Regions from separate parts of the Spirosoma sp. KUDC1026 genome, predicted to be linked through region 3. Evidence: riboswitches for the same ligand, from Rfam matches in the RefSeq annotation. Region 3 holds a riboswitch; each other region holds the start of a gene.
The links. A riboswitch is a leader RNA that binds a small molecule or an ion and turns the genes downstream of it on or off. The one in region 3 is predicted to bind cobalamin.
Positions count from the first base shown of each region.

Region 1: it holds a riboswitch for cobalamin, as region 3 does, so the genes downstream of both, HU175_RS23365 (hypothetical protein) here and HU175_RS10165 (TonB-dependent receptor plug domain-containing protein) in region 3, are expected to answer to the same signal.
Region 2: it holds a riboswitch for cobalamin, as region 3 does, so the genes downstream of both, HU175_RS23295 (ABC transporter substrate-binding protein) here and HU175_RS10165 (TonB-dependent receptor plug domain-containing protein) in region 3, are expected to answer to the same signal.

Region 1 covers NZ_CP056032.1:5,541,675-5,552,683, reverse strand. Annotated here, with positions in the region: gene HU175_RS23390 (outer membrane beta-barrel family protein) at 127-2,514, shown strand; gene HU175_RS23385 (LytR/AlgR family response regulator transcription factor) at 2,526-3,305, opposite strand; gene HU175_RS23380 (hypothetical protein) at 3,536-4,261, shown strand; gene HU175_RS23375 (energy transducer TonB) at 4,488-4,931, shown strand; gene HU175_RS23370 (TonB-dependent receptor plug domain-containing protein) at 4,949-7,159, opposite strand; gene HU175_RS23365 (hypothetical protein) at 7,175-7,804, opposite strand; cobalamin riboswitch at 7,927-8,133, opposite strand; gene HU175_RS23360 (DUF4256 domain-containing protein) at 8,380-8,949, shown strand; gene HU175_RS23355 (cobyrinate a,c-diamide synthase) at 9,009-10,418, shown strand; gene cobN (cobaltochelatase subunit CobN) at 10,431-11,009, shown strand, end outside.
Region 2 covers NZ_CP056032.1:5,521,715-5,532,723, reverse strand. Annotated here, with positions in the region: gene HU175_RS23315 (pyridoxal phosphate-dependent aminotransferase) at 1-854, shown strand, start outside; gene cbiB (adenosylcobinamide-phosphate synthase CbiB) at 842-1,789, shown strand; gene HU175_RS23305 (RNase adapter RapZ) at 1,782-2,339, shown strand; gene HU175_RS23300 (cob(I)yrinic acid a,c-diamide adenosyltransferase) at 2,340-2,909, opposite strand; gene HU175_RS23295 (ABC transporter substrate-binding protein) at 2,958-4,184, opposite strand; cobalamin riboswitch at 4,213-4,432, opposite strand; gene HU175_RS23290 (acyltransferase family protein) at 4,457-5,641, opposite strand; gene HU175_RS23285 (MFS transporter) at 5,673-6,911, opposite strand; gene HU175_RS23280 (sodium:solute symporter family transporter) at 7,016-8,713, opposite strand; gene HU175_RS23275 (hypothetical protein) at 8,920-9,336, opposite strand; gene HU175_RS23270 (MFS transporter) at 9,453-10,721, opposite strand; gene HU175_RS23265 (hypothetical protein) at 10,785-11,009, opposite strand, start outside.
Region 3 covers NZ_CP056032.1:2,411,786-2,422,794, reverse strand. Annotated here, with positions in the region: gene HU175_RS10170 (M14 metallopeptidase family protein) at 84-2,921, shown strand; cobalamin riboswitch at 3,027-3,264, shown strand; gene HU175_RS10165 (TonB-dependent receptor plug domain-containing protein) at 3,322-5,298, shown strand; gene HU175_RS10160 (GreA/GreB family elongation factor) at 5,396-5,917, opposite strand; gene HU175_RS10155 (FkbM family methyltransferase) at 6,062-6,805, opposite strand; gene HU175_RS10150 (SDR family NAD(P)-dependent oxidoreductase) at 6,927-7,970, opposite strand; gene HU175_RS10145 (PPC domain-containing protein) at 8,186-8,566, opposite strand; gene HU175_RS10140 (hypothetical protein) at 8,588-8,956, opposite strand; gene HU175_RS10135 (xanthine dehydrogenase family protein molybdopterin-binding subunit) at 9,144-11,009, shown strand, end outside.

The DNA of each region.
Region 1 (11,009 bases), 2.7 Mb from region 3:
AATTTTTCGACGAAAATGGATTAGTACGCTTGGTCGAATAGGACGGCTGATTCGCCGAATAAAGGAAAGGCAGCCGGTGGGGCAGGGCTAGGTTTGCATCATCAATCACGCAACACAAACTGCCCCATGAACGCACGGCTAATTATCTTCCTCTTTCTTTTTTCAGTACAGGCACTGGCCCAACATCAACTAACCGGCCGGGTTACGGACACGGCAAAACAACCTGTTGCCTACGCAACCGTAGCCCTGCTGAGGGACACTGATTCAACGGTGGTTAAAGGGGCTATTTCTGATGAATCAGGTCTATTCGTGATGGACAAGCTCGCGTCGGGAACGTACCGCACACGTATCAGCGCTGTTGGATTTAAAGACGTTTATTCATCTGTCGTTACGCTAAGCGCCGAAACGGCGACGGCTGACGTTGGGCCCCTGATACTGGAAGCCAGTGCCCAAAACCTGTCCGAAGTTACGGTAAAAGCGCAGCCATCGCTGGTGCGTCAGCAGGCCGACCGGCTTGTTCTGAACGTAGAAGGCAGCGTCATTACGCGGGGTAACAAAGCCGAAGATCTGCTGCGGTACATTCCCCGCGTCCGGTACGAGGGCGGAGCAATCAGCGTAGGTAACAAATCGAATGTCCTCCTACAGGTCGATGGCCGGCAGATGGGCCAGGGAAGCCTGGCTAGTTTCCTGCAAACGTTCTCGGCAGAAGATATTGTGCGTATCGAGGTGATCACAAACCCGTCAGCCCGTTATGATGCCACCGTCGACGCCGTAGTCAACATCGTTACCAAAAAGAGCCGGGAGCAGGGCATAAGCGGTCGGTCGACGCTGACCTATTCGCAGGGGCAATACAGTCGTTCGTCGGCCAATGGATCGCTGACGCTCCGGCAGGGGAAATGGACCGTCTTCGGCAGCCTTAACGCGACGCTGCCGTCAACAGCCTATTCGACCCAAACTCTCGATCGAACCTTTCCCGGTGCCACCCAACAAAATACGTTACTGACGCTGAATACGTACCGGTCGCTGGCCACCAATCTAAATGCTGATTACGCTATTAATGCCCGGCACGTCTTGAGCCTGCGTTTAAACGGCAACTGGCGCCGGGGGAACACCGACACCGATACACGAACCCGCTCTACGGTGGCTGCCCTTGCCGACTCGACAATCCGTACGGAAAACTTCGGACGGGAAAAGGCGAACGTGTATGATCTGAACCTGAGCTACAAGGCAACACTCGGATCGGATAAGTCTAAGGAACTGACGGTATTTGTAACGGAATCATTGCTGAATAAGGACGCTTCGCAATTCATCAACTATCAGCGTATCGGCCTGAACGATGCGCCTGATGGGCCTGTAACCCGGCTCCGTATCCTGAATCCGAGTCAGCAGCGTAACCTGATTGGCCAGCTCGACTACGCTACCCCAGTACTAGGTAAAAAATGGCGGCTGGACGTGGGGACAAAGTACGTTTTCATCCGCAACGACAATACCCTTCAGCAGGACAACTTCGTCAACGGCCAGTACCAGTTTGATCCAACATACAGCCAGGCAGGACTCTACCAGGAGCATACCTATGCTGCTTATTCAAACCTGAGCCGGTCGTGGGGGAAAGGCTGGTCGTGGCAGGGGGGCTTGCGCATCGAACGTACGGAGCAGCACCTGGCCCAGTCGGCGCTGGCGCGTACCTATGCCGGTCTGTTTCCCAGCCTGGGGCTGAACCGGAGCCTGGCAAACGGTCACTCGTGGGGCGTTACGCTCAGTCGGAAAGTGAGCCGCCCCAGCCTGAGCAGCCTCGTTCCGTACCGTAACCTGATCGATCCGTACACAATCATTGAAGGAAACCCGATGATCCGGCCGTCTTTTGCGCACACACTGGATGCCTTTTACGCACTCGGTAGCCTGAACCTGTTCGCTAATTATTCGTACATCCGCGACCAGATCACAACGGTGCTACGCGCTGACCCGGCTACGTTACGGTATACGCAGGTGATGGACAACCTTCGGAACGGCAATGATTTTTACGTGGGAGCGACCTACGCCAAAAGCATAACGAAAACCTGGCAGACGAACACGACGCTGATGGGGATGGGCAACCAAACCAGTACGGCTATCAATGAGCTAAGTCAGTACCGGGCAGCGGGTTTATGGGTGATGCTTACTTCGTCGAACATCATTTCCCTGCCCCGCGACTGGAAGTACGAACTGACTGGGCAATACATGTCGCCCGCCCGGATGGGCCTGTTCACGCAGAAAGGATTTGGCGGGGTATCAATGAGTCTGACGAAATCGCTGCTGGCTAAACAGGTTAACCTGCGGATTGACGTGAGTGACGTATTCCGGACGATGACCAGCCGGCTGGAGTCGAACTACGGACAGGTAAACTTCACCATGCGGAGTTACAACGACAGCCAGCGCGTCAAGGTGTCGTTCAGCTACAACTTCGGCAAGAAGACCGTAAAGGCAGCCCGGGCGGGGAGTCTGGGTAACGACGAGGAAAAGAGCCGGATGCGTTAAACCGCTTGTCACTAGCCAATCTGCTCCCGTCGGATCCGCTCTTTAACGGCATCCCGATACCTCGGTCCGATGATCAGACTGTCGCCGGTCGATAGTCGGACCGAGTTGCCTTCCAGCACTTTGACGTGACGAAGCTGGATGATAAACGACCGGTTGATCCGCAGAAAGCGATCAGTAGGGAGAACTTCGGCCAGCTTGGTCATCGTGAGGTGCGTAACCACAAATCGATCCGGCAGAAAAACCTTGATGTAATCGCCCAGCGCTTCGGCATAGACCAGCTCATTGAGGTGAATCTGTTCGAGTTTCTTATCCGTTTTGAGATAGATAAAATCAGCCGCTGGTGGTTCCATTGTTGCCGGGCTGGGAATGGGCAGGCTGACCGAATCGGCCAATGAGTTGTTGGCTGGTGGGGCCTGTGCCGGTTTAGGTACTCGTTCCTTGACCCGGCCAATGGCTTTAAGAAACCGATCGAAGGCAATGGGTTTCAGTAGATAATCCACCACGCCCAGATCAAAACCTTCGATGGCATGATTGGGGTTTGCCGTGGTCATGACCACTAAGGGATGGGGTGACGGGTAGGCCTGTAGAAATTCCAGCCCCGTCATTTCGGGCATATTGATGTCTAGGAAGATAACCTCGGGCTGCTGAGCGGGTAGCTGCTCGAACGCGCTGATGGCATCATCGAAGGTGGCAATCAGCTGAAGCGAGGGAACACGACGGACGTACTTTTCGAGTAATTGCTGCGCTAGCGGTTCGTCTTCGATAATGGCGCAGCGGAGCGGACTAGTCATACAAAAAGGGCAGCGGAAATAGAATTACATAGCCAAAAATAAGGAAATGCTGTTCAACGAGCGTGGTTGTCTGGCAGAGTGCTGTCAGGAATCGACTATTTTTACAATGCTGTACAGCTCGCGATTGCCCGGAAGTTATAGTAAATACCCTGAAATCACCGTTAGAAATTGCCTGGCTGATCCTTTTTCGATTAAGTCTGAGAAATGTCAATTTACGCGCATCAACGATCATGAAAACGCTGCTTTACTCCGTCTTACTGGCGCTGGTATTATCCTGTAAAGGCATAGAGCCCGATACCGTAGCACCCGAATACCAGGACTGGTACACCCTTCGCGCTCCCGTTGATGCCGAGATTCAGGGCGTGTGGGGAAGCTGGGAGAAAACCCTGCTGATTGCGACAAGAACTAACGTATTCCGCTCAACTGACCAGGGGAAAAACTGGCAGGAGGTGTTACCCTTCCAAAGTCATGGCATGTTCAGCGTTGTTAAACAACAGGATACTCTGTTTACGATGACGGGTTTAGCGAACGGACAGTTTTTAACCAACGCCAGCAATTACAGTGTTGATGATGGCAAGACTTGGAAGGCTTATACGCGCCATAATCCAGCCTTTGAGATTTCCTCGTCTTCTGGTCAGGCGATCAATAAGTTTTCGATTAGCCCTGTTGTCAACTCGTCCGGGGTAAGCTACAAAATCAATCAGGTGTTCCTGAATGGTCCGACGGCTACGACCGGCATTTTTGAAACGCCGGGTATCGTTACGTCTGCTGGCCGTCGAATTGACCTGCCCCAATTACACCAGCTGCGTAGTCTGTATCTGGATAGTCAGCAACGACTATATATTTCCGCTACCGATGCCGTCTGTGGACGAGGACATTCGGGTGAGGGCTTCTCGTTTTGCAACAGCAAAAACGGGCGGGGTGTCGTCTACATATCCAAAACATCTCTACTCTGAGATGCCTCTCTCAAGCATTACTTTGGCCAGTTGAGCCTGTTTTGGAAGAGAATAAAGAAGAACAGGAGAATTGCTCCACCAATTAGTTTAGATGCTTCCGATTTATCCGTGTCCCACTGGGTGGCGTTCCAGTCGCCAGTCCAGAAAGCAACAATACCGTAACTCAGAACTAAGGATAGAAAAATCAGAAAAAAGATTCTCATCTCACCAGAAATAGACTTTTTGTATGCTAAACGATAACCCCCGAACTGTCTACTCCGTTTGGAAACGTTACGTACTGGCGGTCTGCCTGATGATGCTGACGCTGATGTGTTCCCGGAAAAATGTTGATCCGAACCCATCCGGACTAGTTGGTGAAGTGTACACCGTTGTCGATCAGCCACCGGCGCCGGTCGGCGGGCAAACAGGGTTGAATACGTATCTCATGCAGAATCTCCGGTATCCTGCCGCAGCACAGCGCGCCGGAATTCAGGGCAAGGTGATCGTGGGTTTTGTCGTGACCAGCACTGGTAAGATTACCGACGTACAAGTCACGCAGAGTGTAGGTGGCGGTTGCGACGAAGAAGCCGTGCGGGTTATTAAGGGCATGCCGGACTGGATTCCCGGTCAGAAAAACGAGCAGGCTGTCAACGTACGGACCAGCCTGCCCGTTTTATTTACGATCCTGTAAAAACGTACTTGTTCATCTCAAAACGAAAACCGGTAGCGGACCGACAACGAGCGACCGGGCAGGTTGTAGCCCCGTTTTTCGTAGTAATTCTCGTCGGTCAGGTTAGCGATCTGTAGTCCCAGCGTATGATGTTTAGCCAGCGTGTAGGATGCGCTCAGGTCGAGCACCAGGTATTCCGGATACTGGATCTCCGGGTTGGCAGCATCCGTAAAATCTGTGTCTTTGCGATGTCCTATGTACCGGCTCAATAAACGCAGCTGTAACCCCCTGAACGAATCGTATTCAAGACCAGCGTTCAGGTTCATTTTCGCTACGTTGGCAATGTCCCGCTGGGTAGCACTACCGTCGGTACTAACAAGAGTTTCGCTGTAACGAAGCATGGTTGTGGCGTTACCGAACAGCCGAAGCGAATACCGATAGGCGGTCAGGGCGCCAAAATCGTAGCTGATTTCCGATTCGATTCCCCGCAGGTCCGAGTCGGCCGCGTTGACGTAAGTAGCCCGCGCGACGATCACATCACCGTTGGCCTGTTTCTCGTTCACCTGCGTCACGATCCGGGCGATCCGATCGCGTACGTCCGTGTTGAAGTAGGTGACACCGGCCCGGAAACCCGCTTTGTGCCGACTGAACGTCAGTCCCAGGTCATAGCTGATGCTGTTCTCGTTGGTCAGATTGGGGTTGCCCGTCGTGATCGTGATACGCCCGGTCGAGGTGCGGGTTTCTGAATAACCGGCTACGTTGAACGCATCAGGCGTGACGAACGCCCGACCCACGGTTCCTTTCAACTGCCAACTGGGTGCCAGCCGCAACGACGCGCCCAGATTAGGGCTAACGAACGGATTGGTTGTTTTGCCCGGCTTGAACGTAGTGAGCAGGGGCGTTTCCTTGACGGAGAAGGTAATATCATCCACCCGCAGACCGGGCTGCAACAGGAAACGATCTCCGCCGAAGGCCAGCTGTCCCTGCGCGTAGAACGCCGACGACCGAATCGAGTAGTTGGGCTGCGTAGGCGCTTTTTCGGTAACGCCGTCGCTCCAGCTACGAGACGACGTACTGGAATTTAGATAATCGTAGCCAACCGTAAGCTGATGACCCCCCAGTTGCCAGTTATCTTGGAGCTGAACGCCCTGCCAGCGGTTCGCAGTATTTGACGACAGGAACGGGGTAACCGGCTTGCCCGATACGTTGGTTGTCTGGTTGAAATTGTTTTCGCCGGAAGCAAAGACCCGTAACGTCGGTTTGTGAGCCGCCAGTTGACCCCGCAGGGCAACCTCTCCCGCCTGCCGATTAACATCTTTCAGGCTGGCCTGCGTGGTGCCGTAGGTAATGTCGCCGGGTGATTCAACGTCGTCGGCAATGAATTTTTCGCCCCGTACGTCCACTCGCCAGTTAGTACTGATCTGATAGCCCAGCCTTAGCGAACCGGAATAGTAGGTGAGCTTGGTGTTGGGCCGGATCTGCCCATCGTCCTTGCGATCATCGATCGTTTCGGCCGGTTTGTTGCTGTAGTATTTTACGGCCTGATCGCCTTTTAACCAATTCCGGAACAGGTTACCTTTTCCGATTCGGTAATCCTGCGCCCGCCGGAGGTAGTTGACCGATGCATCGAAGTCGAGCCGGTTGGTTAGACTGCCGCCAACATTTCCCCCCGCCTGATATGTCTGGAACGAACCATACTCAGCGAAGGCATTGCCCCGCAGCGGTCCCGTGGAGCGCCGGGTGATGACGTTAATGACGCCCCCCATGGCCTGCGAGCCATACAGCGCCGATGCGGGCCCTTTCAGCACTTCGACCCGCTCTACGTTGTTGAGTCCAATGGTCGACAAATTCGTGGCCCCCGCCGGACGCCCGTCAATCAGCAGCAGCGTTCGCTGGTTCAGTCCCGAGAACTGCGGACGGAATCCCCGGATGCCAACGCCCGACGATAAGTTAGGATACTGAATGACATTGACAGCCGCTAGCTTCTTGACCAGATCTGTTACGTCGGTGGCCGGCGTTTGCTCGATGTCACGTCGGGTGATGATGTCGATTTGCTGCGGAACCCGGTCGCGACGGGTTTCCGAACGGGTGGCTGTAACGATCGTTTCTTCCAGCGCCCGGCTTCGTAGTGTGTCGGCAGGGATCGATTGCGCCTGTAAAGAGTTAAGTATACTAAGCGTTGCTGTTGCACCCAGACAAGCAAGGGTCTGGATCGAGCTACCTAGAACAAGATAGTAGCGGTGTTTCATGAATACTTGTTACGATTAAAGAATGTCGACCAGCGTGTAAATGCCGATCGCAATGGAGAAGATGCCCACCGCATAGTTGATAACCCGAACCGCCGTCTGCCACCGGTCGACTACTTTGGTCAGTGAAAAAGCCAGCAGGCAGCCGTAGAGAGTCATGGCGACGATGATGCCCGCGCTTTGCAGCACAATAATCCAAACGGCTGTGGCCGCATCGCTGGCCGCCAGCGTCAGAGCTACCGTGCAGGCACCGCCCGTACCGGCCAGGCCGTGGACCATACCGACCCAGAACGACCGGCTGAACGTAGTGGACGGTGCTGGATGTAAATGCTCGTGCGTCTGCTGGTGATTCCGCCGGATGGCCACAATCCCCAGCCAGATCATCAACGGGCCGACGGCCAGTTCGACCTGCTCGGCAATGTTGAGCGACAGCGCTGATTTGACCAGCAGCACCAGACAGGCAAACAGAATGAGGGTGAACGAATGGCCCAGCGCCCAGTGCGACGATCGCCAGATGATACGCCATATGTGATGCCCTCCTGACTTGCCTTTTTCGGAGGCCAGCACCGACACGGCGGCCATATGGTCGGGTTCGAAGGAGTGCTGCACACCCAGCAGTAACGAATCGATAAGTAGCGGATTGATCATGCGCTTGTTCGGTTGATGTGGTGGCAAACCCGTAAAAAGCGCGTACAAAAAGCAGGGGTGTCCGCCGGTTAGTAGGCGCACCCTATCTGACTTCCTGTCTGCCTTTCGTCCCGAAAGCACACCGGTTTATGACGTTTCTGGGCAGGTCTTCTGGCTCGTTCGATCCCAACGCCTTCCCATTCCTGATGAGGAACAGTGGCCTGATTGTCAGAATGTTTGTGTGAACTATACAGCAGCGGGGACTGCTCCGATTAACACTGACGGGCAGCGCGACGGATTCCCTTTTAAGCGCTTCCCGGCGGAAGCGCACCTAAAAACAGGGGCAAAAGTATAGTTTTCGCTGTACTTCTGTCCTATACGGACTGAGTTACTTTTCTTGACTCAATCGTTTTACGTTTCCCGCGAGCACTTATCTTATTCATCAACTGCCCTTTACAAAATAATCAGATTGTACGTTGATCAGAAAATGGCTCGCCTTTGCCTAAAGATGCATTGAGTTACGAGCTTCGTCTATTTCCTTTACAACCTTGATCATCGAGGCCCATCTACGACCCCTCGGAAGCAGAAAAGACATAATGACAACAGCCAACAAAAAGGAACTGTCGCCCGAACAGCGTGACGAACTACTCCGCCTTTTGAAAGCCCGTTTCGAGAAAAACAGAAACCGGCACAAGAATCTTGACTGGGCTGATGTACAGAAAAAGCTAGATGCCAATCCCGAAAAACTGTGGGTGCTCGATGATATGGAAGTGACCGGCGGGGAGCCTGATGTTGTCGGGTATGATTCGAAGACGGGGGAGTATATTTTTTATGACTGCTCAGCCGAGAGTCCCAAAGAACGTAGAAGTTTTTGCTATGATCGGGAAGCGCTGGAATTGAGAAAAGATAATCGCCCCGAAAATAATGTTGATGCTGCTGCTGCTGCCATGGGTGTCGAACTCCTGACGGAGGAGCAGTATCGGCAGTTGCAGCAGATTGGACCGTTCGACCTAAAAACGTCAAGCTGGATACAAACACCTGCTGCCATTCGTAAACTAGGCGGAGCTTTGTTTTGCGATCGGCGCTATGATACGGTTTTTGTGTACCATAATGGTGCTTCCTCATACTACAGCGCCCGAGGGTTCCGTGGTTCGTTACGGGTCTAGGGACGTAGTGAAAAGTCATTAGGAATGATGCCTGGACCAGTTCTCTAGCTGCTTGTTGAATGTCAAATCAGAGTATATTTTCTCAGTTTCTGCTGGCCGCTCCGGCCAGCGGTTCCGGTAAGACGACACTGACACTCGGGTTGCTTCGGGCGCTGGCGAATCGAGGATTACGGGTGCAGCCGTTCAAATGCGGTCCGGACTATATCGATACGCGGCATCATCAGACTGCCGCCAGCGGGGAGGCACATAGCGGAGTGCCGCCCAGCATCAATCTGGATTTGTTTATGTCGTCACCTGAACACGTAGTGGATTCCTACCAACGGTACGCCAGCGGTGCCGATGTGGCGATCACGGAAGGGGTGATGGGCCTGTTCGACGGGGCCGACCGGATGCAGGGTAGTAGCGCATCGATTGCCGAATTGCTGGATATTCCGGTCGTACTGGTTGTCAATGCGAAAGCGATGGCTTACTCGGTAGCGCCACTGCTGTACGGCTTCAAGCATTTCTATACAGGTATCAATCTGGTCGGAGCCATTTTCAATAACGTCGGCTCAGCGTCGCATTATCGGTTCCTGGCTGATGCCTGCGCCGACGTGGGCGTGGAACCGCTGGGTTACCTGCCTTCAAACCCGCGCTTCACCATTCCGTCGCGGCATTTGGGGCTGCATATTTCTGCGGAAACGGACTATGAACAGATCATTCAGGCTATTGCGGAGGAACTGCCTAAAACGATTAATCTGGATCGACTGCTGGCGGTTACCCAAAGACCTAACCCGAGCCCCCAATCCTACACCCCACCCCCCCAGCCCTCCGCCCAAAGCAACCTTCGCATTAGCGTCGCGCGAGACGAAGCATTTACCTTTACGTACGAGCAAAACCTGGACGTACTGGCTCGTTGGGGTAGGGTTACATTCTTCAGTCCTTTACACGACAAGGAGTTACCTGAAACAGACTTTCTATACCTGCCCGGTGGTTATCCCGAACTATATGCTCAGCAACTGAGTGAAAACATAGCCATGCGTACCAGTATAGGCGATTATTGTCAGGCAGGTGGCCTCACGTACGCGGAATGTGGGGGGCTGATGTATCTGAGTCAGTCAATCCAAACGGAGTCAGTTCAACGCAATAACAGTACGGCATGGCCAATGGTGGGCGTACTGAACATAACCACCTCTATGCTTTCTCCGAAGTTAACGCTCGGCTATCGCATCGTTGACTGGGATGGTATGACGCTAAAAGGGCATGAATTTCATTATTCGACGCAACAGGAGCCAATGCTCCAGACTTCCATAGCGTCGGTGACTAACGCCAAAGGTGTACCCGTCAACACAAAGCTTTACCGTACGCACAATACCGTTGCCTCCTACGTTCATTTGTATTGGGGCGACAAACCGGAATTTATTCAGCACCTGCTGTCTTCCTCGTTCCGTACCGACAATCACATAAAGCCCGAACTGGCAATCCAATAACTTATGTCTGAAATGAAACGCCAGCGGGTAACCCGGTCCGATGGGAAAGCCATCAACCTTGTGCAGCGTCGGGGGCATCTGTCGTACTGCTACAACGCCTGCTGCTGCGGCCGGGTTGATCGGGGGTACGCACCGATTCCGGTCGAGCTGTACAAGAGCGAATGGATGCGCCGAAAAATCCGTAACGTGGTGCACATGACCAAAGGCGGTTGTCTGGGGCCCTGTACGTTGGCTAACGTGGTAACGTTGCTGTTCGATGGGCACTCGGTCTGGTTTCATTCGATTAACAGCAACTGGCAGATCATCGCCATTTTCGACTATATTGATAGCATGATTGCCGCCGACGGGTTTCTGCCTCCGCCTACTGAGCTGTCGGAGTACGTCTTTCAGTTTTACACCTGGAAAGGTTCCGAAGCAGCTACCCAACTGGGCCAGCCAGCTATGCCGACAGGGGGGATTGTTTTTCTGACGCACGCTGATACGGATCTGTTGACGATGAACCGCGTGTTGCAGGAGTTGCCGGACGAGTTTCCGAAAACGTCGGGGATCAGCCTGCTCGCCATAAAAAGTGAAGCCCAGATGGCGCAACTC
Region 2 (11,009 bases), 2.7 Mb from region 3:
GCCTGGCCCGGCAGATCGCTTATCACCATCAGGTTGACACCGATCAGGTACTAGTCAATAGTGGCACTACCGAAAGTATCTACCTGATTGCGCAGGCCTATGCCCGCCGAACAACAACCATTGTGATACCCACCTTCGCTGAATACGAAGATGCCTGCCGGATGCATGGGCACTCGCTGCATTTTATGAATTGGGATCAGCTAGCCCAGTTACCCCAAATGACGAGCGATCTGGTATTTATCTGCAATCCAAACAACCCGACCGGTGCCGTTTTTGGACAGTTGGCGGATTGGATCGCCCAAAATCCACAGACGCTGTTTGTTGTTGATGAAGCTTTCATTGAGTTTACCGATCAGCTTGACACTGCTATTTCGTTGTTGAATCAATTCAGTAACGTAGTCATCATGCGGTCGCTGACGAAAGCTTACGCTATTCCCGGCTTACGACTGGGCTACGTCGTTGGCTCGTCGTTACTAATTGATCGATTGAAGGCCGTCAAACAACCCTGGACGGTAAACGCGATGGCCCTGGCCGCCGGACGGCATATTTTTGACAATTTCGATTCTGTTCAACTGCCGCTGAGTCAGTTGCTGGCGGATAAACAACTATTCATAAATGCGTTGTTACGTAACTCGGCAATACAAGTTTACGATAGTGGTACCCATTTCTTTCTTGCCCGAACCCAGAAAGGTACAGCTGCTCAGTTGAAGACGTATCTGATCGAAAACCACGGTCTATTGATTCGGGACGCGAGCAATTTTCGGGGTTTGGAAGCGGGTCATTTTCGGGTTTGTACGTTATCACCCGAAAAGAACGCTTTACTCCTTGACGCGCTGACAGCATGGAACAATTAGGGCTCTTTGCATTACCGCTACTGCTGGGCTATGTGCTGGACCTGATAGTTGGTGATCCTGACAACTGGCCGCACCCCATTCGAATCTTTGGCAACCTAATTGCCAAGGGGGAGCGGCTTCTTAACAAAGGAAAACTCCGATTCTGGAAAGGAGCCGCCCTGGCCCTTAGCTTGTGCATACTGGCTTGCTTATTTTTTCTTGGCCTGAACCAACTCACGTTGTCCATCCATCCGGCGCTGTTTGTGCTCACCAATGCCCTTTGGGTGTGGTACGGCCTCGCCAATCACAACTTGATCCGTGAGGGGAAAGCCGTTTTTCGGGTGTTGGAACAGGAAGGTGTAGAGGCTGGCCGTCGACAACTGTCGCGGATTGTGGGTCGTGATACATCACAGCTAAGTCCACAGCAGATTCGGATTGCGGTGCTGGAAACGATGTCCGAAAACCTCAGCGACGGTGTTATTGCACCACTGTTCTTCTACGGGCTGGCGGGCGTTCCGGGAATGATGACCTACAAAATGATCAATACGCTGGATTCAATGATTGGCTACCGGAGTGAGCGGTACGAACAGTTTGGTAAATTTGCCGCCCGTCTGGACGATGTAGCTAATGTCATCCCTGCCCGGTTGACGGCGCTACTCATGGTGTTGGTTACGGGTAGTAAGCGCGGATTAAAGTTTGCGTTGCGGTACGGTAATCGGCATAAAAGCCCCAACGCGGGTTATCCCGAAGCTGCCCTCGCTGGGATTCTCAATTGCCGCTTTGGTGGGCCGAACATGTACCATGGTGTACTAGTCGAAAAACCGTATATCGGTGAACTGGATCGCCCTATTGCACCAAACGAAATTGACCAGGTAAGTCAAATCAACCACCGAACCTGCCTGCTCGTGGTGACTGGTCTGGTGGGTCTTCATTACCTGTTACGTATCTATGGCTAGATTTATTATCTCCGGCGGACCCGGCGCTGGCAAAAGTACCCTGCTCAATGCCTTACGCACCGCCGGTTTTTTATGCGTTGACGAAGTATCCAGACAACTGATTCAGGAGCAGGTCATGCTTAGCAGTAGCTGTCTGCCGTGGATCGATCTGGACTGTTTTGCCAAGTTGGCGCTCCAGCGAATGATCGACCAGTATGAAAAGGCTTCTACCGATGATGATACGTCCATTACGTTCTTCGATCGGGGTATTCCCGACATAATCGCTTACCTGCGAGTGGGCGGCTTACCGGTCGAAGAAGCCTGGTATCGGGCTGCCGGGCAGTTTCCTTATGATCCACTGGTGTTTATGGCTCCCCCCTGGGAAACCATTTATGTGAACGACAGCGAGCGCTGGCAAACGTTTGAAGAAGCCTCAGCGCTGCACCAGGCGCTGGTTGAAACGTATCAGGCACTTGGGTACAAAATTCAAGAGTTGCCCCAAACCAGCGTAGCCGACCGCGTTACGTTTGTTCGTAACGCGGTCGGCCTTTTACCACGGTTTGCTTCCTGATTACTTAAAGCGTTTGTAAAGAAAGAGTTGCCATTTCTCTTCGGCCACACCAGCTTTGTCCATTTCGGCACGGGCCAGCGTGAAAAACAGATCCGACAACCGGTTGATATAGGCCGGAATGGCATCGTGTACGTCGTCTGTCTTTATGAGTGATACCAACCGGCGTTCGCCCCGGCGAATCTGCGTGCGCGCTACGTGGCAGAGGGCTGAAATCTCGTTGCCACCCGGTAAGAGAAAATAATCTGATGGCGACGACATGCCCGCTTCCAGTTCATCGATCCACTGTTCGCAGAAATCCGAGCCACCTTCCGGCATGGGGTTGGTATTGACTTTCTTGGCGGTGGACGGCCGGGCCAGATGGGACATCATGTCCATTAAATCCTTCTGAATCTTGTGCAGGTTCGGTTGCCACGGGTGGTCATTGCCAAGCTTGACCCGTAGCAGACCGATGGTGGAATTAGCTTCGTCCAGTGTGCCGATGCAGTCAACCCGGACATCGTCTTTGTCGACCCGGCTGCCGCCGAAAAGTCCGGTCGTTCCTCTGTCGCCTTTTTTTGTGTAGATCTTCATGACTTATTGTCTGTTACGTAATAATGGACTCAGTTCCGGCAGCGCCTGTTAGTTCAACTGTTTGTAATAAACCAGCTGGTGTTTGGGAAGTAATTTGGGGTGCATAATTTTGATCAAGTCGGCCAGTACCACGTGCGGGTTTACAGCGCCCGATTCCCAGTAGTCGTTGGCGCCCCGGTTGTTCATGCGCTTGCCGTAGCTGTACATCTGACCCGATTTAAAGGGGGCGAAATCGGCATACCGACTGTCTTTGGCCAATACGTCTTTTTTTGAGCTCACGCCGTTCAGACCGATGTTGAGCCAGTAATCAGCGTTGAGGGCAATGGGATAAACCGCTTCAAAATTCAGGGGTAGACTACCCGTTGTTCGTCGGTTCGACCAGGGGTAGCTACCGCCCGCGTCCAGGAAGAAGCGGGTAATGTAGCTATCGCCGTCGGGTACGAACCAGGCGTCTTTCGCGTTCATCCCGCTGATGATGCTGGGTTTACTGGCAACGTTTCGTGCCAGGGCCGCCAATCGGTTGTACTCCCGTTCGACCTGCGCAAATTTTTGGTTAACCAGCGCTTCTTTGTTGAGCAGGGCCGCCATCAGCTTTACCCATTCGGCCCGCCCCAGAGGGGTCGTTTCTACCCATTCCGAATTGATTAGCACGGGGACTCCAGCATTACGTAATGTCTGATACCGGTTCATTTGTGCGGTTGGGCTGCCTGTTGCCATCAGCAGGTCAGGTTGCAGGCTAACCAGTTGTTCCTCGTTCAGCGTCTGGTCGTGGCCAACTTCCTGCACTTTCCCCGCGTCGATACGCTGGATGACTTTAGGCGACGATACGTATTTCAGATTACCAAGTCCAACAATCTGCTCTTCGGCCTCCAGAAAACCGGCTAGGCCAACGTGCATAGAGGACATGAGCACCATACGTCGAAGCGGAATCCGGATAATCTGGCTGGGTGCATACCCTTTGGGCGCGGGTGTGCCCCGTTGCACCAGTACGTAACGCACTGTATCGGTCTTTTTTTCGAATGGGCTAATAATGGAAACCAGTTTATAGTTTCCAAAATATTGGATGGTGAATCCACGGGCGTAACGAACAGTGATCCGGTCTGGCGTGACCCGGTTGGATGCTGATCTTTTGGATGGTGCAATTGATTGATTCCGAACGGCCGATGGCTGGGCAAGCGTAGAGAATCTGGTCAGACTAACCAGAACGAGACAATACAGAAAAAGGCGGGCTAAATGCGTACGCTGCCCGCTACTGGAGAGATTTTTAGAAAACATACATCGATGAGCCTTTCTGCCGAAAGCTATTGATCAACGCGACAAAGGCAGGTCTTCTGACTTCCCCAGCGCCCCCGCCTTCCCATTCGATGCCGAACAGTGGCTAAGTAATGGAGCGCCTTGATTGTGGGGTTACAGCAGCGGAGACTGTTCCGGATTTTCACCGAGTCGGCAGGCCGACGGATTCCCTATTAAAACAAGTTCGTTTCAGTCAGAAACGAACTGTTACCTCTGTGCTTTATACGGCAAAAGTACAATAAATAAGCAGACGCCTATACCCGCTCCGGGTTAGCAACTTTGACGGGTTTATCACCGGGGGCAAAACGGTCCTTTAGTTTCAGGAACTGCTTCTCGAAATACTCGTAGGACAGCCAGGCTACCAGCGTCGTGAGGGCATAACTGGATACGTAAAGCATCACCGAAAAGCCTGTGCTGTAGGGTATGAACTGCCGGATAACATACAAGCAAAGGACGATAACAACGGGGTGGTACATATAAACGCCGTACGAAATCTTGCCCATGAATGTGCAGAACCGGTTTTCGAGGTTGATGATCGAATTCGGATTACGCGCCAGGTTCATCAGCAGAAAGACGAAAAACAGGGCGTACCCTTCGTAATTCAAACCCGGAATCCGGTAGCCTGTTGCCAGCAGATAGACCAGTATAGCGTACACAACCACCTGCACCCACTTCTTATATAGAAAGGTTAGAACAGGATGCTCAATGAAGATCAGGTAAGCACCGATGCCGCCAATCGCCATTGCGCCGATGCGAAAATGCGCCAGAAAATCGGAAAGAAGCAGTTGGGTAGTTCCGGCGGTGGGCTGTATTGAGCCAGGACCGAAACGTATCCAGAAAAAAGCTCCTGCCAGGATGAGGGCAATACTGCCCAGTATCAATAGCGTTCGGCGTGGACGTACGCTGCCGATCAGCCACGGCCAGATCAGGTAAAACTGCTCCTCGACACCAATCGACCAGGTGTGGGAGCTGAACGGCATTTCGTGGTACAACGTAATGGCAATGTTGGGCATTACCAACAGGAAAAATCCCAGCTTGGGCCAGAAGTAATCGTAAGTGTGCTCCGACCAGCCCGGTACGTATAGCGCCGGAATATGAGGAAAGACAAAGAAGCTCAGCCCGATAATCAGGAAATAGAGTGGCCAGATGCGCAGAATCCGGCGGACGTAGAAATTACCCGTGGCAATCCGGCCTGCGTATTGCTTTTCGGCCAGGAGCAGGTACGTAATAAGAAAGCCACTCAGCACGAAAAATAACGCTACCCCCAGCCGACCAGCCTGGTAAATCTGCGGATACTCGTTGGTGCGGTCAAAGGCGTCCGTAAAGCCAAAGATTGATTTGAACTGCTCGATGTGGTGAAATACCACTGCCGATGCGGCAATAAAGCGAATGCCGTTGAAACTAGGGAAGTACACCTGTGCCGGGGAGGCTGGACGCATGGTGTTGGGCAATTGGTTGAAAAAAATAGACCTAAAGTTCTACATAATCCAAGTCTTTGCCAAATGTCTCGTCGAGTTGGGTGAGCGACCAGAAGCCTACCGCGAAGCAAACTGCCGATACAACAGCCCCAGCGCCAAGTACGCCAATAAGCGGTTTCATAGCCTGAAAAGCAGGAATGGAGATCAGCGTTGTGGCCCGTACGTTGTTGGCTACCGACGTGGTAGCTGTTGAACGCAGGTTCGTGCCGAAACTCTCGGCGGTGATGGTCAGGAACATAGCGATGTAACCGATCCCAAAACCCATACCCATGCAGATGGCATAAAAAGCATCTGTCGTTTTGAGAATACCTGAGAGATAAACACCCACAAAAACCAAGGTCAGCCCCATCATCAAGCCGATTGCCTGTCGACGTGAGCGGAGGTACTGGCTGAAAATACCGCTCAGCAAATCGCCAACGACGATACCAATGTAGGTAAACATGACGCAACGACCCGGCGGCACGGCGGCTTCCAGCCCCATCGCCTGGGCAAACTCGTTGCCGAACGTTGCCAGCAGGCCAATGACCAGATAGGTTGGTAACGAAATTCCCATGCAATAAACGTAACGCATCAGCCGCTCACGCGGACTAAACAACGACCAGAAGTTGCCCCGGCTCGTAGCGGTTTGCTGTACGCGGGTAAACATGCCCGACTCAAAAATGCTCACCCGTAGCAACAATAGGCCCAGCCCCAGGCTACCACCGATGAAATACGTCGTACGCCAGGTATACAGCGTAACGGTGAAGTAGGCCACTACCGCTCCAAACAGGCCAACGCTGGCCACCAGCGAGGAGCCATAGGCGCGCAGTTCCTTGGGCAAAATCTCATTAACCAGCGTAATACCGGCACCCAGTTCACCCGCCAGACCAAAACCGGCTACGAAGCGTAACACCGAATACAAGGTGGGGTCGTGGACAAATCCGCAGGCAATATTTGCCAGCGAGTACGTCAGAATCGAGCCGAATAATACCGACAACCGCCCCCGCTTGTCGCCTAGAATACCCCACAGAATCCCCCCCAGCAACAGACCGGCCTGCTGGAAATTCAGAATCCGCCCCCCAATCAGCGAAACGTCTGTATTCGATAAGCCTAGTTCCTGTAAGCTCGGTACGCGGACAATGTTGAACAGCAGTAAGTCATAGACATCGACAAAATAGCCCAGGGCAGCCACAATAACGGGCAGTGAAAACAAGGGACGGAGCGAAACGGAAGGCGGGGCGGGTTGGGTCATGCTGAACTGCGAAAATGAAAGAATAAAGAACCGAAAAGAGCCTCAAAAATACGTGCCTTTACCAGCATGTATTTTTGAGGCTCCCAACGAAAACCAGCGACTAACTACCAGAACCGGACGTAGAGCGCCGAGATGATGAGCATCACAACCGTAATGAGCGCGACATGATTTGGGGCCAGACGGAACATGCTGGCGTCGATCTGAAACGCTTTTTTGCTGATCGCTGGGCCGGCTAGACTAATCGCCACCATCAGCAGAATCGTAAATACGAACGTCCAGCCCATGCAGATCAGAAAGGGAATCTCGTAACCACCATTACCAGTTGGGTAAGCAGTATAAAGAATTGTGTCATTCCCGAATAGGGCAGGAGCGTAGTTGTTGAATAGAATCGCCAGCGCAAAGCTGGCCAGAATACCGATTACAGCGGCTGAGCCGGTTGTCCGCTTCCAGAAGAAACCGAGAATGAAGACAGCAAAAATACCGGGGCTCAGGTAGCCCGTATATTTCTGAATAAATGTAAAACCACCTTCGGCGCCAATGCCCAGTGTATCCTGCCAGGTCAGACCGATCGATACCAGCATCGCAGCCAGAATCGTAACCCGGCCGGCCCAGACCAGTTGTTTTTCGGAAGCGTCCTTGCGGATATATTTCTGGTAAATATCCAGGGTGAAAATCGTCGAAATGGAGTTGGCTTTGCCTGCCAGTGAGGCCACGATAGCGGCTGTCAGGGCGGCCAGCGACATGCCGCGCAAACCCGATGGCAGGAACGATAGAATCGCCGAATAAGCGTTATCGGCCAGAAGCACACCGTTCGGTGCCATTTCCTGTTGCAGGCTTCCGTTCTTGTACAATACGTAGGCAGCCATACCAGGAACCATAACGATGAGCGGCATGAAAATCTTCAGGAGAGCCGCGAAAAGAATACCTGTCCGGGCCGTTTTCAAATCGGCCCCCAACGCCCGTTGCGTAATGTACTGGTTACAACCCCAGTAGTTCAGGTTCACGATCCAGATACCGGCAACGTACATGCCAATGCCCGGTAGCGTCAGGTACTTGTTGATGTCGGCCTGCGACGCGTTCGGACCTGGCTTTTCGTAGATCATGTGAAAATGGTCTTCTGCGTCGTTCATCATGGCTTTGAAACCAGCAATAACGTCGTTGCCGAGGCCAAACTTTTCGCTCACCAGCGTCATCGCGATGTACGTCGTTACCAGACCACCAATGACCAGTACCAAAACCTGGATAACGTCCGTGAAGCCAATTACTTTCATCCCGCCCAGCGTAATCAGCAGGGCAAAAATGCTGAGGCCGATAACGATGGCGTGAAAGTAATCCGGTCCCGCCAGGTTACTGATTGCCAGTGCACCTAGAAACAGAATTGATGTCAGGTTGACGAATACGTATAAAAAAAGCCAGAAAATGGCCATAATTAGACTGACAGTCTCGTTGTAACGCGTCTTCAGGAACTGCGGCATGGTGTAGATGTGGTTCTTGAGGTAGATGGGCATGAACCACACCGCCACAATGATGAGTGCGATAGCCGCCAGCCATTCGTACACCGCTACGGCTACCCCGAAGGTGAAGCCATTTCCCGACATGCCGATAAATTGTTCGGCCGAGATGTTCGACGCAATCATGGATGCGCCAATGGCCCACCAGGTGAGCGATCCTTCGGCCAGGAAGAAGTCTTTGGTATCGAGGTTGGTCGACTGCTTTTTCTTGTAAATCCAGTATCCGTAGGAGGACACCCCGATAAAATAGAGAAAGAATATAATGTAATCAATCAGGCTTAGCTGGTTCATTGCGGCACGCAGAAATGAGTTTGGATAATAAGCGGTAAAAAAGCAATTATTTCTTGAAAAAGACGAGATTTAGCAAAATCATTTCCTAATAATTCTGTTTTCTGCCGATATGTCATACACATGAATACGGTTTGTTTGTAGAGCCGGCAGACAATAAAAAAGCACGGAACGAAGTCCCGCGCTGGTAAGCCAAAAGAAAAGAGTATTTACTTCATCGTGACGAAACGGGTAGCCGTTTGCTGAACCACCGTTGGCGTGGTCAGGTTGAACGTAACTTCCTCGGTCTGATTTCCGCTCGATAGCCGGAACGTGTATTTCCCGTCGGGAATTCCGCTCAGATCGAATTGCTGACGATACGTGTTACGTTTGCCTGCTTTTTGGGGGAGCGTTTCGGAGAATAACTGTTTGCCGCGTTCGTCGTATAATTCAACGTTGATTTTGTCGGTCAGCTTAAACTTCTCAAGGTGTAACCACACTTTAGACGTCGCAGCAGCCGGATACATGACGGCTGCGAATGATTTCTGAGCGGATGGTGAGCCATCAATTGGGCTCGCCGATGCAGCAGTGAAGATAGTAAATGCTACAAGTAAACTGCTGGTAATCAGACGGAAGTAAGTTTTCATGGGAGTGCGATTTAGTTAGTGTTACAGAACTGAATTCACTCCAATGATGCACTTGACCAGGCGTAACGCTGCCGTTTAGGAACAACGGCCGATTCGGCTGATGGACGGCGAAAAGCTTAATCTTCCAGGTAATTCAGGTCCTTGCCGTGCGTCTCAGGTATGCTGGCAATGGAATAAAAACCGATGAGAAACGCGATTAGACCAACGACGGCGCCCGAATTGATAACGCCTATGGGGGACTTCAAGACCTGATACGTCAGCGTCATCGGAATAACCAGCCCCCGTACCATATTCGGAACAGTCGTGGCAGCTGTGGCGCGGAGGTTGGTGCCAAACTGCTCGGCGCCAATGGTAACAAACATGGCCCAGTAACCAATACCAAAGCCCATAACCAGGCAAAGACCATAGAGCAGTGTGGCTGTCTTAATGCCGAAAAACAGATAAACGACGCTGAAGATCAACGCTATGCTCATGAGTACGGCAACGCCTTTTTTCCGGGAGTGCAGTGCGTGACTAATGAAACCGCTGCTCAGGTCGCCAAGGGCCAGACCAACGTAACACCACATGATGGCGAGACCCGGCTGAATTTCGTCGGGAATTCCCAGCGCGACCCCGAATTCGTTTGAGAAGGTTGACAGAATACCGATGACAAACCAGGTCGGCAAACCAATGCCGATACAGCGTAGGTAACGCCCCAGCCGATTCGCGTTGGTGAAGAAGGAAAAGAAGTTACCGCGGCTAACGCCTACCTGCCCCGTTACGTCTTTGAAGATACCGGATTCAACCACACCAACCCGCATCAGCAACAGGCCAACCCCCAGTAAACCACCCACGAAAAAAGCCATCTGCCAGTCGAACAGCTTTACGGTAAAGTAAGCCACAACCGCCCCCGACAAACCGATTCCGGCAACCAGGGAGGTACCAATGGCCCGTTTTTCCTTCGGCAGAATCTCGCTGACCAGCGTAATACCCGCTCCCAGCTCACCCGCCAGGCCCACGCCCGCAATAAAACGCATGATGGCGTAGTACGTAGCCGGGTCCATGAACGTAACGTTTTTAACGAAGCCGCAGGCAATGTTGGCAATGGAATACGTCAGGATCGAACCGAATAAAACCGACAGGCGACCTTTTTTATCGCCAATGACGCCCCAGAGAATACCGCCGATCAGCAAACCGCCCATCTGCCAGTTCATTATGGCTGTACCGACCGAGGAAATCTGTTCGGCATTCAGACCGAGGTCCTGTAAACTCGGCACCCGAACAATTCCAAACAGAAGCAAATCGTAGATGTCAACGAAGTAGCCAAGGGCCGCTACGATAACGGGTAAACTAAATAGACCAGCTTCGACGGTCTCGGATTTTTGCGGAATAGTTGGAACAGCCATGCGGCAGAATTAATTGAAGACATTCAACAATTCTGCAATAATACGAAATGACCAAAGAAAGCACTACTCCTTGTCGGTTGGTGTACCCGTCTCAGGAGAGTACATGCCGGCACTGTCCGGGGCGGGCGAGTCACCGGATGCGTCATCGGCAGCGATTGCTGTATAGGCGGACTCATGAGTAGGAATAACCGTCGGTACGGGTCGAGCGACGGGTGCCGGCTTTGGCAGAATTTTATACACGTTGTAGGCCAGTCCCAGCGACCAGACTTTCAGGGCTGCCCGAACGAA
Region 3 (11,009 bases):
ACTTTCTACCAGCCTGTCCGGGATGGTACTTTTCGCCCCTCAATTGCAACCAAGCCTAATGTTTACCCCTAAACAAACCCCGCATGACGCGTAAATTTTTCCGCTCATCGACCCTGCTGCTGTTCGCTGGTCTTAGCCTGAGTACAGCATGGGCCCAATCCATCCCGTCGCCGAAGGAGCATTTTGGCTTCAACATCGGCGACGATTACCAGCTGGCTACGTATACGCAGACCGAAGCGTACTTCAAAAAGCTGGCTGCCAGTTCAGACCGGGTTAAACTGGTTGACATTGGCGAAACGGAAGAAGGTCGCCGGCAGTACATGCTTATCGTATCGTCGCCGGAAAACCTGAAAAAACTGGACCGTTACAAAGAGATTTCGCAGAAACTGGCTCATGCCGAAGGTCTGACCGATGAACAGGCAAAAGCATTGGCGTCCGAGGGGAAATCAATTGTCTGGATTGATGGTGGTCTGCACGCAACCGAAACGGTGGGCACCATGCAGCTCATCGAAACGGCGTATCAACTTACCAGCCGGAAGGATCCTGAAACGATGCGAATCCTGGATCAGGACGTCATTCTGCTGACCCATGCTAACCCCGACGGACAGGAGCTCGTTTCTGACTGGTATATGCGGGAGAAAAAAGCGGAGAAACGATCGTTGGAAGGCCTGCCACGGCTGTATCAGAAATACGTTGGCCACGACAACAACCGGGATTTCTTCATCATGAACATGAAAGAAACCCAGAACATGGGGCGCCAGCTGTTCGTGGAGTGGATTCCGCAGATCATGTACAACCACCACCAGCGCGGTCCGGCCGGATCGGTACTGGCAGGCCCCCCCTACCGTGATCCGTTCAACTACGTATTCGATCCGCTGATGGTGACGGGTATCGACGCCCTCGGCGCGGCCATGATCAACCGGCTGAACTCCGAAAACAAACCCGGCTTTACGCGGCTGGGCGGTTCGGTGTTCTCGACCTGGTACAACGGCGGTCTGCGGACAACGACGCACTTCCACAACATGATCGGTCTGCTGACCGAAATCATCGGTGGGCCAACACCTGAGGATATTCCGCTGGTACCAAGCCGCCTGATTCCGAACGGAAACACGCCGTTCCCGGTCACTCCTCAGAAATGGCATTTCAAACAGTCGATCGATTATTCGCTGTCGCTGAACTATGCTGTATTGGGTTACGCGGCTCGTTACAGCGACGAACTGCTGTTTAACATCTACCGCATGGGCAAAAACTCCATCGAGCGGGGTAGTCAGGATTACTGGGGTCTGTCGCCAAAACGGATCGACATGATCACGGAAGAGTACCGCGCCGACCAGAAGAAAGCGAACCCGAATGCTACGCCACGGGGTGTGAACACGGATATTTACGGCTTTATTGCTCCGGGCGGAGGTGTACCTACGAAGTACTACGATTCGGTGATGAAGGCTCCCCCACTGCGCGATCCGCGTGGGTTCATCATCCCGGCCAATCAGGCAGATTTCGCTTCAGCGGTTAAATTCATCAATGCCCTGATCAAAACGGGTATTCAGATTCAGCAGGCTACCGGCGATTTCACCGTTGCGGGCAAGAAGTACCCCGCTGGCTCATACGTTGTGAAGACGGCTCAGGCGTTCCGGCCTCACCTGCTGGATATGTTCGAACCACAGGATCACCCGAACGATTTCCAGTACCCTGGTGGCCCTCCGGTTCGTCCGTATGATGCTGCTGGCTGGACCCTGGCCTACCTGATGAACGTTCAGTTTGACCGGATTCTGGACGACTTCAAAGGCCCGTTCAAAACCATTCCGTACGGTCAGCTACAGTCGCCGGAAGGCCACATGGCGACCACCTCGGGCGCGGGTTACCTCCTGAACGCACAAGCCAATAACTCGTTTATCGCCGTCAACGATCTGCTGGCTGGTGGTGTTGACGTGTACCGCATGGCGGCCGGTGTTAGCGGCAAATCGGGCGTTGCCCCCGGCACGTTCTTCGTACCTGCTTCGGAAAAGGCGAAAACGCTGCTGGACAAATCGGCGAAGAGTCTAGGTATCGACGTAACAAGCATCGCCAAACGTCCAACGGGTACGATGGCGAAAGTAAGTCCCATGCGCATCGCGCTCTGGGATACCTATGGTGGTTCGATGCCATCGGGCTGGGTTCGCTGGATTATGGAACAGTATCACTTCCCGATGAAAGTAATCTACAGTCAGGAAGTTGATGCCGGTAACCTGCGTAAGAAGTACGACGCGATTGTGTTCGTAACCCGGGCCATCCCACAATACACGGGTGAAGACAACGATCCTTACCGAAATTTTGCACCGCGTATTCCGAAAAACGACGAACTACCAGCCGAGTACCGCACGCACACGGGCCGGATCACCCACGAAAAGTCGGTTCCGGAACTGAAGAAATTCCTGGAAGCAGGTGGCGACATCATCACCATTGGCAGCAGCACCAACCTGGCCTATCACCTGGGTCTACCCGTCAAGAACGCTTTGACCGAAGTAACCAGCTCGGGTCAGGAGCGCCCACTGCCCGGCGAGAAATACTATATTCCCGGCAGTGTTCTGCGCGTGAATGTCGATTCGACGCAGCAGGCCACCTGGGGTCTGCCCACCAAAACGGACGTTTACTTCGACGCCAGCCCAGTATTTAACATCGCTCCCGATGCTATCGCGACGGGCAAAGTGAAACCACTGGCGTGGTTCGACAGCGGCAAACCACTACGTAGCGGCTGGGCCTGGGGTCAGGCGTATCTGAAAGATGGCGTCGCGGCTTTCATGGCACCAATTGGTGCGGGCAAACTGTATGCGTTCGGTCCGGAAATCACCTTCCGGGCGCAGGCGCAGGGCACGTTCAAGTTCCTCTTCAACCAGCTTTACGAAACAGACGGCAACTCGGTGGCTGACCTGAACGGCAAGTAAGCAACTGCGATTTTTAGTGTTCTGGCGAAGCGCCCGGTGGATTTTCTACCGGGCGCTTTTGCTTGTTTGCGCCCTCAATCAAGCGAAGTAACCAATACGTTCGTACCTTCGCGCCGGATTCGCGGTGCCCGTCGTCGACCCCAGCGTGGACGGCAATGGCTTAATAGGGAACTCCGGTGGTCTTTGCCGACCAAAACCGGGACTGTCCCCGCAACTGTACTGCTTTGTTTTTCAAGACAGCCGATTCTTTGCTACGTTGGTCACTATTGCCCGTTTCTGGGCAACGGGAAGGCCCGAATCGGTGAGCTAAGTCAGGAGACCTGCCGCTGGTCGTGAGTTGTTTATCGGTACGGAGGATAGCGATAGACAGCGACGGGTATTCACTTTTTCTATGTTCGACATGCGCATTACTACGCGCCTGCTGGCAACCGCCCTGTTGGGACCGGCTGCTCTGGGTATTACTGTACCCGCCCTGGCTCAGGAAGCCAAAACACTCGATGAGGTCGTGGTCACGGCCAACAAATTCCCTCAAAAACAATCGCAGACCGGCAAGGTCGTTACGGTCCTCCCCGATTCGGTGCTGCAACGTTACGCTACGCAGACGGTCAGTCAGCTGCTCACGCGCCAGGCGGGCCTGATGATCGTAGGCGCTCAGGGTCCGCTGGGTTCCAACCAGGACGTGTACCTGCGTGGGGCCTCGGTGGGCAATACGCTGGTGCTGCTGGATGGCGTACCGGTTTATGACCCATCGGGAACCGTTAACGCCTTCGATCTCAACCTGATTACGGTGGGCGAGTGCGAACGGATCGAAATTCTGAAAGGAGCCCAATCAACGGCTTACGGTTCTGATGCCGTTGCCGGAGTAATTTCTATCTCGACGCGTACCGGTTTGGGTAAACGGCCGCTGCGTGTGTCAGCGACGGCCCAGTATGGCACGTACAATACGTTCCGGGGCGGCATTGGTTTGGGTGGGGCTACCGAAAAAGTATCGTATACTCTGCGGTACACGCGCCTGTCATCAACGGGGTTCTCGGCAGCGACGGATCGTGAAAACACGGGCACGTTCGACAAGGACGGCTACCGGCAGAACGCCCTGCTCGGTAACGTAGCCATTGCACTCAATCCGCGGCTGACGCTGAAGCTGCGCGGCCTCACCACGGCCTACCAGACAGACCTCGACGCAGGTGCTTTCGGTGACGAAAAAGATTATACATCCAACAACCGCTTCAGTTTTGGCTCGGCGGGGCTGGAATGGACTCACGAGCGCGGCAAACTGGTTGCGAATTACGGCGTCAGTGGCAGCCGACGCGTCTACAAAGACGACTCGACATCAGTTGAACCGGCCGCTTTTGACAAGTATAGTTACAGTGAATACAGCGGACTGACGCAGTTTGCGGAGGTATACCACACACTGACGGTCCGCAAAAATATCGAGCTGCTCACCGGTGCCGACTACCGCTTCGCCAATACCGACCAGACGTACCGGTCTGTTAGTGAATACGGTCTGTACGAGTCACCACCGCTGGGAGCAGATACGGCCCGTACGGGTCAGTTGAGCCTCTACGCATCGGGTGTCTGGCGGACGCAGAAAGGGCTGTCCGTCGAACTGGGCGGACGTTATAACCACCACTCGGTGTACGGAAATGCATTTACGTACTCGTTCAACCCATCGTACCTGATTCAGGATCAGGTTAAAGTATTTGCTAACCTGTCGTCTGGTTTCCGGGCTCCGTCGCTGTACCAGATTTTCTCGCCGTATGGTAACCGGGCGTTGAAACCAGAACGGAGTCAGTCGATTGAAGCGGGTATTCAGGTCTTCACCAAGGCGAAAAATGCCTGGGTCCGGGCGTTGTATTTCAACCGGCAGGTGCGCGATGTTATCTTCTTCCAGTCCCTGGCAGTGCCGCCCTATACGAGTCAGTACATCAACTTCGACCGGCAGCACGACCACGGGTGGGAGTTTGAAGGGCAGGCGCAACTGGGCAAACTAGCTCTGACCGGCAACCTTACCCTGCTCGACGGTCGGGTGACGACCCAGGCAGCAGGCCGCGACACGACCTACAACAACCTGTTCCGCCGGCCGAAGGTACTGGTCAACTTCACGGCGGGGTATCAGATCACTCCCTCTCTGTTCGCCAGTGCATCACTACGTTCGGTGGGTAGCCGCATCGACCGGTTCTACAACTCGGCCACGTTTGCCACGGAGAACGTAACGCTGGCTCCGTATAGTACGGTTGACCTCTACGCCGAATATCGCCTGAATCAAATCCGCCTGTACGCTGATGTTCAGAACCTGTTCGACAAACAATACGTCGACAGCTACGGCTACAACACCCGCCGACGCACAGCGAATATCGGTGTGCGGGTGAGTTTGTAAGGGAATGTGAACAAAAATAGTTGAGGGGTGTACTAACCGCGACGTATGGCAGTTCGTACACCCCTCAACTATCTTCTTGGCCTGCACAATAAGCAGCTTAGGCTATATCGTACCTGATAGCCACGATCTCCATTTTCTGCTGGCCCTGGGCAGGTGGCCAGGCAATTACCTCTCCTACCCGTTTCCCCTGCAAGGCGCGAGCCAGAGGAGCCGTGAAAGCGATCAAATCCTTGGCGGCATTTGCTTCGTCGACACCAACGATAGTTAAGTGCCGTTCCGTACTGGCTAGCTTTCCCGACAGTATCTTTAAACTAATTGTAGCACCAAAGCGGACGCTATCCTGTTCATGCGTGTTGACCACTTTACTGCTAGAAATACGCTGATTCAGGTTCGCAATACGCCCATTGAGCAGGGCTAGCTGCCGGCTACGCTCATTTAGGTCATCGACTTGGGCGGCCTGTAAATGAGCACGTTCAGTTTCTAAATCAGTGAGTTCAGCACGCAGCAGATCGAGACCGCGGGGCGTTACGTAATTGGGTGTACCCGGTGGTAAAGGCGCGCGAGCCGGTATTACAACGGGGGCATCAGCCGTTTCGTTTTTCAAAAAAGCACTGCTCATAATCTCCTCAGGAGAGAACAATTTGGCGTTACCCCTGATTGAAAAAAACAGACCTATAAGCCGAATTGTTTCTAACTCAGCCAGCTGCAGTCAAACCGTGTCTAGTTTACCGAACACACACAAAAAGATGTACTAAAACTCCTGCTAGCGATTCGGGTAATGAATAAACAGTGCAGTTGTCCAGGAGATTTCTTTGCCGTTGATGCGTTCGGTTTCGTAGTAATCCACCAGCCGCATCTGGTAGCTACGTAACAACTGAAGAATAACCAGTGGGTCGGACTGGCCTTCGTATAGTGTTGCGAAATTCAGCTCCAGCAGGACGGCACCGATTTTCCCCTGTTTGAATAGCTCGGCGGCTCCGTGTAAGACGGGCAGTTCAAATCCCTGCGTATCAATTTTGAGCAGGTCGATACGATCGATGGCCTGCACCGAACAGAAATTATCCAGCGTGTCGACGGGCACAGACTCCACCGACATCAGCTCTTCTTCGGCGAAAAAATTTTCGTTTTTGTCGGGGTTCATGGGCAGAAACGAACTCAACTCCGACACTTTGTAGTTTCGGAATTCAGCCGTGCCCACCTGCTCCCCCAATGCAAGCTGATGACACTGTACACGCGGCCCAAACGACTTGCTCAATAGCTCAGCATAGGTCGTTGATGCGGGTTCGAACGAATGAATGCTCGGCTCGTTCAGGCAGTCCTGCAGAAGCTCGATCGTTTGCCCCCGGTTAGCACCAATATCGAAACAGAGCGGATTAGCTTCAGGTAATAAAATCCGAAGATCGTCCTCCAGTTTGTGCCCGTTCACGATGTTCGGGTAATTTGGGGCCAGGTACACCCCCAGGGGGGTAAAGACAGATCGTACCGCTTTGACAAGGCGCTTTTTCATTTCAGTCAGGTTTGGCGAACAGACAGTGGCGAAAGCCAGCATTTTTTTGAATACGAAAACGCGAAAGGTCACAGATTTACATGACCCGTCTGTTCGTTTCTCCTGAATAAACAACCAAACGTTAGTCTCCTAATTCATTATTGCGCACCGCGGCCTGATCGGTTAGCGTTGCCAAGGCTGAATCGGACAAGGCCGTTTCGCTATCTTTTCCCGCAACGCGCTGCCCTCCCGAACCATCCGTTTCCTTGTCGGGAAGGAGAAATTCGTTTGTTACGGCACTCAGCTCAGCTACCAGATTCGGGCTCAGTCCCTGCACGGCGGCACTCACCTTCGTGGGCCACGACACCAGTCGTTCGGCTTCCCCGTAGCGGCAGGCATCAATGATCTCACCGGCGCAAGCTTCGGCGCTGCTGGTCACCAGCGGCAGCGAATCAGCAATTTTGAACCAGGCGTATTCGTCCTCATTTTTACCTTTGAAAATAGCGTTACGGGGGCTGCCGGTGCGGGTGAGGCCGGGGCACACGGTCGTTACGTAGATGTTGTCTTTGAGCAACTCGGCCCGTAACCCTTCCGAGTAGCCTACCAGTGCAAACTTGCTCGCTGAATACGGAAGCAAATGGGGCACGGAGATCTTCCCGCCAATGGACGTTACGTTGACGATCCGTCCCGATTTTCGGGCCAGCATCTGCGGCAGCACGGCATTAATGAGGTGATAGGGCGCCCAGAAATTGGTATCCATTGCATCCCGGAAATCATCCTCCGTGCTATGCTCGTAGGGCGTTACCAGAATAATCCCCGCATTGTTGATCAGTACGTCGATGGGCCCAATTTCCTGCCGGGCGGCCTCGGCAAAACGTTCTACTTCGGCTTTGTCGGTAATGTCGCAGGCGTAGGTAAATACCATTCCGCCATAGGTCAGCAGATCGGCTTTTGCGCGGGCTAACTCGTCGGCATCACGAGCGCACAAAGCCAGCCTGGCCCCTTCCTTTGCCAGCTGCCGGGATATCGCCAGTCCCAGCCCCCGCGATCCGCCGGTTACAATAACCGCTTTATCCCGAAAATCTATCTTACGTCGCTGTGCCAGCAGAGCTTTTGTCAGGGCCCATGCTCCAAGTCCGGCCAGTCCCCACAGCAGCGTTTTTGTCTGATTTGAAGTCGTATTCATATCGATTTTAGGTCAATTCATGGGTATAACGCCATTGAAGTAGGAAGGTTAGAATTGGATAGGCGATGAAAGACTGTAGATGGATAGCTAAAAGACCATAGACATGAGCCGTAAGAGAAAAGACAGTAGCAGGTCTTCCGTCCATACTCTTTTCTCTTACGTCTGTAGTCTTTTCTCTCTTGTCTATAGTCTTTTCTCCAACGTCCTACGCTGTTTCATCGAATAATAATCTCCAGTAGATATGGTCCGGCCTTGACATTCGACGCCATCTGGTTCCGGGCGACGCGGATGGTGTACGTACCGGTTTCGGTTAGTTTCTCGTCGAAGTTAATAGGCCCTTTGTCGCCACTATATTTCCCCGATGGCGAATACACGACTGCAATAGGCACCATGTGGTAGATGGGTTCGGTGGAGAGCCCGGCAGTATGCACCACCATCTGCTGCCCCGCCTTGGCATCGACCAGGTAGTAAGCTCCCTCCTGTTTTTCGGTCAGCTGACTTTTAATCTGCGCGGTGATAGCACCCCGCTCGAAGTGAACGCGGATTGGTTTGGTAGCTGGTTTTGGCGTTTGCCCCAACAGGCTAGTAACCAGCATTAGCATAGATAGCAGCATCGCTTACAGGCCGAATTGGTCGAACGCAATAGGTGCCGTGTCGTCTTCCGGTACAATCAGAATCAGATGAATCCCCGTTTTATCACTAGCCAGCGTAGCACCTTCGCCCGTTTCCAGATACTCGACCACTTGTCGGGCGTCATCGAACAGGAAGTCGGTCTGCGCTGCCTGCGGGGGCACCCAGGCTGGTTGCTGGCTGGGGGGAGTCGCGCTTTGGTAAATCAGCATGGCTACTGATTGAAAGTCTTTGGTTCGGGCCAGTACCTCAATCATCGCTGAATCATGCGCATCATGGCGCTGGGCGTTCAGGATTGTGTAGTATTTTTCCTCCTTACCCATGTAGGCCAGCAGCCATTCATAAATCGTTTCCATTGTATAGAATTTTGGAGCGTACCCGGCACGTCACGGGGCATTGTTTGTGATGGATAACCAGCCGAAGACCGCTTTGGTTAGGGTATTGCCCACCAACTGTCTCACTAACTTCTTGTCAGGTCAAACCTTGCCCTTCATTTTCGACTTTAGTCAGCGTAGGCGTTGACGATCTCAATATCCATCGATTATGACCAAAGCCCTTGCCCAGCCCATTCATCTCGGCGACCCCATGAGTCGGGTCGACGGTCCGCTCAAAGTGACCGGTGGCGCTACGTATGCCGCCGAATACAACCTGCCCGGCGTCACGTTTGGTGTCCTGGCAACCAGTACAATTACACGGGGCCGAATCACCCGCATCGACGTTCGTGAAGCCGAACGGTCGCCTGGTGTGCTGGCGATCGTTACGCACGAAAACAGACCTGCTGTACCCGGCTACGATATTCCGATTGACCCAAAAGAATCGCGCGTAGAGGGGCAGGAGTTTCGGGTCTTTTACGACAACCAGATTTATTACAATAATCAGCCGGTCGCCCTGGTCGTAGCCGATACGTTCGAACGGGCAACCTATGCGGCCTCGCTGGTGAAAGTGACCTACGCGAAAAGCCCGCATCAGACCAATCTGAAAACGAATCTGAAGCGGGGCGTCAAGCCTAAGCGCGAAGATGATTACCTGCGGGGCAAGCGCGACGCCTACAAAACGGCTTCGGTACGTATTGAACAGGAATATCAGACACCGATCAATGTCCACAACCCAATGGAACCCCACGCGGCCACGGCCGTTTGGGAGGGCACAGACAAGGTGACCGTGTATAATAAAACCCAGGCAACAAAGCTGGCGCAGAAAGACATCATGCGGTTGTTTCAACTCCCCGAAAGCAACGTGCAGATCCATTCGCCCTTTGTGGGTGGTGCCTTCGGCAGCTCGTCGCGGGTATGGCCCCAGGAAATGGCCGCTATTCTGGGAGCCAAGCAGGTTGGTCGCCCGGTCAAGGTGGCGCTGAAACGCGAGCAGGCCTTTAATATGGTCGGCTACCGGCCCCGGTCCACGCAAAAGGTTGGCCTGGGTGTCACTGCCGATGGAACGCTGGTTGGCCTGACGCACGAGGCCTTTGGTATGACGTCTACCTTCGAGCAGTTCACCGAACGGATCGTCGACCCCACCAAAAGTATGTACGCCGTGCCGAACCTGAACACAGTTTACAAACTGGTGCCGCTCGATCTGAGTACGCCCTGCTGGACACGTGGCCCCGGCGAAGCCAGTGGCTCGTTTGCCCTGGAGTCGGCAATGGACGAGCTAGCCTATGCGCTGCGTATGGACCCGGTTGAGTTGCGCATCAAGAACTTCGCAGCTACCGACCCCGAAGCGAAACTACCCTGGTCGAGCAATCAGCTAAAAGCCTGCTACGAACGCGGAGCCAAGCAGTTCGGCTGGTCGAAACGCGACCCCAATCCCCGCTCCATGCGGTCGGGCGACTGGCTGGTGGGTATGGGCATGAGCGCGGGCATCTATAAAGCCGCCCGGACGAAGGCATCGGCCAGCGCCAGACTGATGGCCGACGGGACCGTTCTGGTACGTAGTTCAACCGCCGACGTTGGCCCCGGTACGTACACCATCATGACCCAGATCGCGGCTTCGGTGCTGGGCCTCAACCCAGCGCTGGTACGTTTCGAACTGGGCGATTCTTCATTTCCACCCGCGCCAGGCCAGTTCGGTTCGCATACGACGGCGTCTGTAGGATCAGCCGTGCATGATGTCTGCGTGGCCCTGCAACAGAAACTACTGAGCCTGGCCAGCCAGCAGGACGGCACTCCGCTGCATGGCGCTGCCGTTGCTGACCTGATGGCGGAGAACGGGCAGATCAGGCATAAAACAAAAGCAGGACACGTATCGTATGCTGACGTACTGAAGCAGCAGAAGCTGCCTGCTGTCGAAGTAAAGGTCGATTCAGAAAGCGGGCCAGAGCAGAAGAACTATTCCAGCAAGTCGTTCTGCGCTACGTTTGTTGAGGTGCATGTTCATCCCGCAACGGGCGAGGTCCGGATGCAGCGGGTG